Regions from separate parts of the Comamonas sp. 7D-2 genome, predicted to be linked through region 1. Evidence: predicted binding sites of a transcription regulator. Region 1 holds the regulator's gene; the other holds the start of a gene.
The links. Region 1 encodes FNR, which switches genes on or off when oxygen is low (the NO sensors DNR and NnrR bind a similar motif). Its sites were predicted from a motif close to TTGATNNNNATCAA; they were not measured.
Positions count from the first base shown of each region.

Region 2: the regulator FNR is predicted to act here: its motif matches at 2,571-2,584, upstream of MPZ60_RS09465 (OmpW family protein).

Region 1 is NZ_CP094238.1:2,171,444-2,175,525, forward strand. Features, by position in the region: gene ccoP (cytochrome-c oxidase, cbb3-type subunit III) at 1-120, shown strand, start outside; gene ccoG (cytochrome c oxidase accessory protein CcoG) at 203-1,645, shown strand; gene MPZ60_RS10045 (FixH family protein) at 1,772-2,077, shown strand; gene MPZ60_RS10050 (hypothetical protein) at 2,335-2,598, shown strand; gene fnr (fumarate/nitrate reduction transcriptional regulator Fnr) at 2,662-3,384, opposite strand; gene hemN (oxygen-independent coproporphyrinogen III oxidase) at 3,653-4,082, shown strand, end outside.
Region 2 is NZ_CP094238.1:2,042,602-2,046,683, reverse strand. Features, by position in the region: gene egtB (ergothioneine biosynthesis protein EgtB) at 1-423, opposite strand, end outside; gene egtD (L-histidine N(alpha)-methyltransferase) at 410-1,342, opposite strand; gene MPZ60_RS09465 (OmpW family protein) at 1,873-2,487, opposite strand; gene MPZ60_RS09460 (DUF808 domain-containing protein) at 2,691-3,710, opposite strand; gene MPZ60_RS09455 (hypothetical protein) at 3,854-4,063, shown strand.

The DNA.
Region 1 (4,082 bases):
ATCGTCAACAACGGCAAGCACAATGAGATGCCTGCCCAGAAAGAGAAGTTGACGGAGGCGCAAATTGCCGTGCTGGCTTCCTATGTCTGGAGTCTTTCGAATACGCAAAACCAGAAGTAATGCGTTTTTAAAAGGCGGTGCCCTGGCACCGCCTTTTTCGCGTTTCAATTTTCAGTAATTACAAAAATATTAAGGAACTGCGATGCCGTGCGATCAGGGGAAGCCCCGAAAAGTCATACCGATCACGCCTGAGCCTCATGAGGGCGGGCCTGAGTTGGTGCCTATGTTCGCTTCCGAGCAAAAAGTGTACTCACGCTCTATTAGCGGCGTGTTCTCACGGTGGCGCTGGGCCATGGTGTTTCTGACCCAGATCGTCTTCTACGGCCTGCCCTGGCTGCAGTGGGGCGAGCGCCAGATGGTGCTGTTCGATCTGGGGGCCCGGCGCTTCTATCTGTTCGGACTGGTGCTGTACCCGCAGGACTTCATCTATCTGACGGGGCTGCTGATCATCAGCGCACTGGGGCTGTTCCTGTTTACCGCCGTAGCCGGGCGTCTGTGGTGTGGCTTCTCCTGTCCGCAGACGGTCTACACCGAGATCTTCATGTGGATCGAAAGCAAGGTCGAAGGCGATCGCAGTGCCCGCATGCGTATCGACAAGAGCGGCTGGACTTTGGAGAAGATCTGGAAAAAGTCGCTCAAGCAGTTTCTCTGGATCGCTCTGTCTCTTTGGACAGGTTTCACCTTTGTCGGCTACTTCGTGCCCATCCGTGAGTTGGGTGTGGAGTTGATGGCCTTCCAGGGCAGCTGGCAGATTTTCTGGGTGGCGTTCTACGGCTTCGCCACCTACGGCAACGCCGGCTATATGCGCGAGCAGGTCTGCAAGTACATGTGTCCCTATGCACGCTTTCAGAGTGCCATGTTCGACAAGGACACCATGATCGTCAGTTATGACGCCGAACGTGGTGAAGCTCGCGGCCCGCGCAAGAAAGACGTTGACTACAAGGCTCAGGGCCTGGGGGACTGCATAGATTGCAAGCTTTGCGTTCAGGTTTGCCCCGTGGGCATCGATATCCGCAAAGGATTGCAGTACGAGTGCATTGGCTGCGGTCTGTGCATCGATGCCTGCAACTCCGTGATGGACAAGATGGAGTATCCGCGTGGCCTGATCCGGTTGACCACTCAGAATGCCGTGGCGAAGGCCTGGAAGCAGGTGCAGGTGATTCGCCGCATTTTCCGCCCGCGTGTGCTGATCTACTCGGCCGTGCTGGTGGCCCTCAGCGCTGCCATGATCGCCAGTCTGGTGCTGCGCGAGCCGCTCAAGGTCGATGTGATTCGCGACCGTGCTGCGCTTTCGCGCATCGTGGCGGGCGGCAAGCTGGAGAACGTCTACCGTCTGCAGATCATGAACGCCACCGAATCCGAGCAGCGCTACCGTATCAGCGCCGTGGGCCTGGAGAATCTGGAAGTCGCATCCGAGCAGGAAGTGAGCGTTGGCCCTGCAGAGACGCGCGGCATTGCGGTGCGGCTGCAGATTCCGTACGGCTCAGCAACTCCCGGCTCGCACCCCGTACACTTCAATGTGGATGCAGTGACTGCCGGAGCAGGGCGTATTTCCGAGAAGACGGTGTTCCTGGTGCCGCGTTAATGCCAGGTCTTGACGGTCTTCGTGAGCCATCACGGAGGCCGGACAAGGGCACCGCCAATCGGCAACAATTTATGCCACCCTGCCGTGTGTGCCTGGGTGGTCAGAATTTTGGAAAGAGGTTTCATCATGTCGGCAGCACAAGCCAAGGTCTCGCAAACGGCCAAGATCATCCACCCCGAGGACGGCAAGCCCTGGTGGAAGTTTGCCCATGTCTGGCTCATCATCGCCGGCCCGGTGATCGTGGTGATTGCCGGCTTTGTCACCGCATACATCGCACTGAGCAGGCCTGATCCCGTGATTGACCCTGACTACTACCGCCATGGCATGGAAATCAACCAGCGCCTGAGCGAAAGTGAAAAAAGCCTGGCCCCAGCAGTCACCGGCCGCAATCATGCGGCCACGCCAGCCAAGGACCATCCGCTGGATCGCTGAGTGCTCTGGCGCTTGCTCCGCCAAGGTCGCTTTTGCGGCCTTTTTTGTTGCCGATATCAAAATCAGAGCGTGTTGCGCATGTTCTGTCTAACGTTGATGTAGAAGTAAATGGTTTTTTGATATCCAGATGGCGCAGGATGCTCCTGAAAAGAGAGTAGTTCAGGGTTTCCCGCCACGGTGCATGCCCGCAGTCCTGCATGAACGGTCACCACTGTTGTGCAAAATATGACCAAGCCCACAGCCCAAGGAGAATCAGGATGGATGCTCGACGCTGGATGTGGATTGTCTGGCCGGCCTTTCTGGCGGCAGCAATCATGGAGATGGTGGTTTTCGCCTTTGTGGACCCGCTGGATGTGCACTGGCTGGGCTCCCCCCTGGACTGGTCGCGCCAGGCCATCTATACGGTCGCTTTTTTTGCCTTCTGGGTCGTGACCCTGATCGGAGGTGCGATGACGGTGATGCTGGGTCGCTCCGTCAGCGATCTCAATGGCGGCATCGTTTCCGAGCCTCTGCCCGATTAATTCGCACAGACAAAAAAGCCCGCTGTCCGCGGGCTTTGTCTTGAGAGTGTCTGTCGACTCGGTTCAGTTCTGGCATTGCTGGCTGTTGACGATGCGTTTGAGCGCCTCGGTATCCAGGATGCGCAGGTGGCGCTGCTTGACTTCCACAATACCTTCCTCTGCAAATTTGGAGAAAGTGCGGCTCACGGTCTCGAGCTTGAGGCCCAGGTAACTGCCGATTTCTTCGCGCGTCATGCGCAGCACCAGTTCCGACTTGGAAAAGCCGCGTGCCGACAGGCGCTGGACCAGGTTCAACACAAAGGCCGCCAGGCGCTCTTCGGCACGCATGCTGCCCAGCAGCAGCATCACGCCATGCTCGCGCACGATTTCGCGGCTCATGACCTTGTGCACATGGTTCTGCAGGGCAGTGACCTCGCGCGAGAGCTGCTCCAGTTTGTCAAACGGCATGACGCAGACCTCGGCGTCTTCCAGGGCCACGGCATCACAAGTGTGGTGGTCGTTGACGATGCCGTCCAGACCAATGATTTCGCCAGCCATCTGAAAGCCTGTGACCTGATCGCGCCCGTCTTCGGTGGCCACGCTGGTCTTGAAGAAGCCGGTTCGAATGGCATACAGCGAGGTGAACTCTTCGCCATTGCGAAACAGCAGCCCACCGCGCTTGACCTTGCGGCGCGTGGCCACAATCTCGTCAATGCGCTCCATTTGTTCATCGTCCAGGCCCATGGGCATGCACAGTTCACGCAGATTGCAGTTGGAGCAGGATGCTTTGATGGTCTGAAGATTCATGGGCTTTTAGCAACGGCGCAGACAGACACAGAGTGGAGAGTCGCGCTGGTCATTGACCTCGTGGTTGAAGATGAGATGGATCAAATTGTCGCAGCACTTGCCTTGAGGTCTCTTGATTTTCATCAAGGACAGGGTGATTGCCTTGGGGCACATTGCCTGTATTCGTTCAAAAACATGCGCTTTTGCCTATTTTGGGCATGATTTTCAGGATCTGATTTCCATTGAAATCTGCTCTATACAGAGTGTGGGCGCACCCTAACTCCCAGTTATGACCGCAGTCACGCCTGAGTTGCTGAGCCGCTTTGATATCCCCGGCCCACGCTACACATCGTTCCCAACAGCCGACCGTTTTGTTGAGGCTTTTGGTGCAGACGACTACATACTGGCACTCAAGCAGCGCAAGACGCATTCTGGCTCGCGCGCTTTGCCCCTGTCCGTTTATGTGCATGTGCCGTTCTGTGAGTCGCTTTGCTATTACTGCGCCTGCAACAAGATCGTGACCAAGCATCATGAGAAGGCTGCCGAGTATCTGGACTACCTGAGCCGCGAGCTGGCCATGCATACCGAGCATTGCGGCAAAGGTCAACTCGTAAGCCAGCTGCATCTGGGCGGAGGCACACCGACCTTTTTCAGCGATGCCGAGTTGCAGCAGCTGATGGTTTTGATGCGTGAACATTTCAAGCTGGATCCCGCGGGCG
Region 2 (4,082 bases), 130 kb from region 1:
CGGACTTTTCTCTTTCATGGCGACCATCAGTGCCAGCATCTGCTCATCCACCACAGCGCGATAGGCCATGACCTGCGCCAGAGCCGGTCTGGTCAGCAAGCCCCGCTGGGCTCTGGGATGGCGTGCACCCACCTGCTGGTAGTAGGAGTTGAACAGCATGCGAAAACTGCCGTCAAAAGCCTGATGCCCTGGCTGGTGCACGGCCAGTACAAAGGTTTCGAAGAACCAGCTGGTATGGGCAAGATGCCATTTGGCAGGACTGGCGTCCGGCATGGATTGCACGCAGGCGTCTTCTGCAGACAAGGGCGCAGCCAGCTTTTGCGTGCAGGCCCTCACCCGCTCGAACTGCTGCGCCAGCACTATCCAGTCCCTGGCAGCAGGTGCCATGAAAAATGGCCGCACCATGGTTTCAGGCTTGGGCATGAATGACGGCAAACCATTGCTGCTCATCGGTCCAGACCCTGGGTTCGGCAAATCCCGCGCATGCCAGCATGGAGAGGAAATCGGACAGCGGGTATTTGTAGCTGTTCTCCGTATGGATGGTCTCGCCCTGAGCAAAATAGCGCAGGCCCTGAGGCCAGCACACCATGACGGGGCGACGGGCGCGCAAATGCATCTCTATCCGCGATGTCCGACTGTCGAAGCGCGCCTCATGCGCCCAGTCCTGAAGATTGAAATCGCTGCCCAGCAGACGGTTCACATGATTGAGCACATTGAGATTGAATTCGGCTGTGACGCCCTGTTCATCGTCGTAAGCGGCTATCAGAACCGGTACCGGCTTGGGCAGATCAATGCCAATCAGCAGCCCGCCGTCGCCCCCCAGAAGTGAATGCATATGTCCGAGCATATGCAAAGCCTGCTGCGTATCGAAGTTGCCGATCGAGGAGCCAGGATAGAACAGCTCACGCCGTGTCTGTGGCACGCCTGAAGGCAAATGCCAGTCCCCCGTGAAATCCGCCGCAACTGCACGAGCCGTAAGTCGCGGGAAGTCATGCTCCAGCCTGGCCACAGCGGCCTGCAGAAACTCGACCGCAATATCCACTCCCAGAAACTGCTGCGGCCCCACGCTGCGGCACAGGCGTCGCACTTTTTCGCAATTGCCCGCTCCCAGCTCTATCAACACCTGGCAACCCGCCATGGCCTGGGCGATCTCCAGGTCGTAGCGGGCCATGATGGCAGCCTCGGTTCTTGTGGGGTAGTACTCGGGCAGCTCGGTTATCTGCTCAAACAGGGCGCAGCCATGCGCGTCATATAGGAACTTGGGAGAAATCTGCGCCTGCCGCTGCATCAGCCCCTGCGCCAGTTCATAGCGCAGATGCGTCGGGGGGGCATACGCGTCCATGAGGCTGCAACTCTCCCCCTGAAGCGGTGGAGGTCTCAACGAGGACGCCAGAGGCAATGGAATGCGCCCTGCGCGTGATGCAAACTCTATCGATGCTGCCTGCCTGTCCGGTGTCGCGCGCATGCTGATCCTCCTGATGAGCTGATCGCGCGATGCAGCCATTGCTCGCGCCATCACTGCCAAGCCTGCTTTAGAACGTGCTTACCGCGTTGGAGAGCAAGGAGATCGTAAACACGTTCTTAGACCCTCAGCCTAGCGCGGCCGGCAATCGGCAGAAGTAGGACTGAAGCCAGCGATCCTTTTACTGCATGCGCATGCAGCAATGCTGACAAAGTCAATACTGGTCAAAGAATTCAGCAAAAAAAATCGGTACCCCGCGCTGGCGGAATACCGATCTAAACATACACCCTAGCCTCCGAAGTCATCAGGCCATGCCGACCTGCTGACTCCGATGCACCGCAGAGCCTGCGGTGCGTGCCTCGCCTGCGGGAAGAAGGCCGCAGACAAGAACACTCTTTGCCGTGAAGCTATCAGAAGCGATAGCCCACGCCCACACCCACCAGCCATGGGTCAACCTTGAACTTGGTGTTTTCAAACACGCCTGCACCTGTGACCTTGGTACCCAGATACACCTTCTTGATGTCGAAGTTCAGCGACCAGTTCTTGTCCAGCGCATAGTCGAAGCCGACCTGCAGCGCGCCGCCAAAGCTGTTCTTCTTCACGGTCACGGCACCATCCAGGATGTCCACGTTCGAGAAGCGTGTGTAGTTCACGCCTGCCCCCACATAAGGCTTGAAGGCCCCGAAGTTGGTGAAGTGGTACTGAGCCAGCAAGGTGGGGGGCAGATGCTTGAGCGAACCGATCTTGCCGCCATTCAGGCGCACATCATGCTTTTGGGGATAGGTCAGCACCAGCTCTGCCGCAATGTTGGGCGTGAAGAAGTAGGACACGTCCAGCTCAGGCATCCACTTGTTGTTGATGCTCACGCCTGCGTCTCCGGCAGCGCCACCGTTGTCGCTGTCCAGATGCAGAGCGCGCACGCGAACCTGCCAAGGGCTGGAGCCGTCAAACGAAGATTGGGCAAAAGCGGTACCGGCCGTCAGGGCGCTGGCAACAGCAGCAATCGCGATCAGAGTCTTTTTCATGGGTTCTTTCCTTGAAGAATTGGGTGAGTGCAATGCTTTGCATCCCTTGGCATCCATTGAAGCAAAGCCACTGCCACACGGGTTTGTCCCAGGTCAACCCGCACACCAACACCGCAAAGAAAAAAGCGGACGTTGCCCATCGGCCACGTCCGCCCAGGACACTGATGAAGCGCAAAAATTTGCTTCAGCAGTGATGGTAGTCGTCAATTCGGATGAGCCACCCTGGCTGGTCGCAGCTTGTGCCACAACTCCATGCACACCACAACCGCACCGCCAATGACGGCCCCAACCAGCACATGTACCAACACCGGTCCCAGCGCTGCAACAATACCGCCCGTGGGCACAATCACCTGCTCTATCCAATGTTCGACAGGCTCTATGCCGTGCACCAGCAAGCTACCGCCCACCATGAACATGGCAGCCGTGCCCACGATGGACAGCCCGCGCATCAGCCACGGGGTAAAAGCAATCAGACCACGGCCCATGGCCTTGGCAGCGCTGCTGCTCTTGGCCATCAGCCAGCCGCCCACATCATCCATGCGCACGATCCCGGCCACCAGTCCATAGACGAACACGGTGATGGCCAGAGCTACTGCGATCAGCACCGAGGCCTGCTCCCAGATGGGTTTGGCGGACACCGTACCCAGCGCAATCGCCATGATTTCGGCCGACAAGATAAAGTCCGTGCGCACGGCCCCCTTGACCTTCTGCTTTTCGTACTCCATCGGGTCCATCTGCTTTTCACGCGCGGCACGCACCGATGAAGGCGCAACACCTTTATGGGTAGCCTCCTCGGCATCCACCACGGCATCATGCGCATCATGCTTTTTGTGCTTGTGAAACAGCTCAAGGATCTTTTCCACGCCTTCGAAGCACAGAAAAGCGCCCCCCACCATCAGCAAAGGCGTGATCAACCAGGGCACAAAGGCGCTGATCAATAGCGCTGCGGGCACCAGGATGGCCTTGTTCATCAACGAACCTTTGGCCACCGCCCAGACCACTGGCAACTCCCGATTGGCCTTCACTCCCGTGACCTGCTCGGCATTGAGAGCCAGATCATCGCCCAGCACGCCGGCCGTCTTCTGCACCGCCACCTTGGTCTGTGTGGCCACATCATCCAGGATTGCTGTGCTCTTGCCCGCAGCGGTCTTGGTCATCAAGGCCACATCGTCGAGCATGCTTGCAATATCGTCTAGCAGCATCAAAAGGCCGGCACCTGCCATCGCACTCCCCAGTTGGTTTCAATGTCCACTATCATGCCTGCAAACCGTGCAGCGACTGCAGCAGGAAGTTGCCAATCGCCTACGCGATCAGCACGGCCAAGGCTTTGCAGCGACAATGAGCGCCCTCATCGAACGGAAACCCTGTGACTCAAGCCATCGCTCATGCCGAACTGATTGCCAGCTACCGCAAACTTGCCGCAGAGGCCGCCAAGAAGGCGGAACTGGTCAAGGCCGCAGCGGGCAAAGGCCCCAAGACCATTGCAACGGTCAGCGAAACCGCTGCCAAGGCCGCGCGCCGCCGCGATGTGATGGCCGCCAGACTGGCCAAGCTTGGTATCGATCTGCCGGGCTGAGCCTCAACAAGCAGCCTTC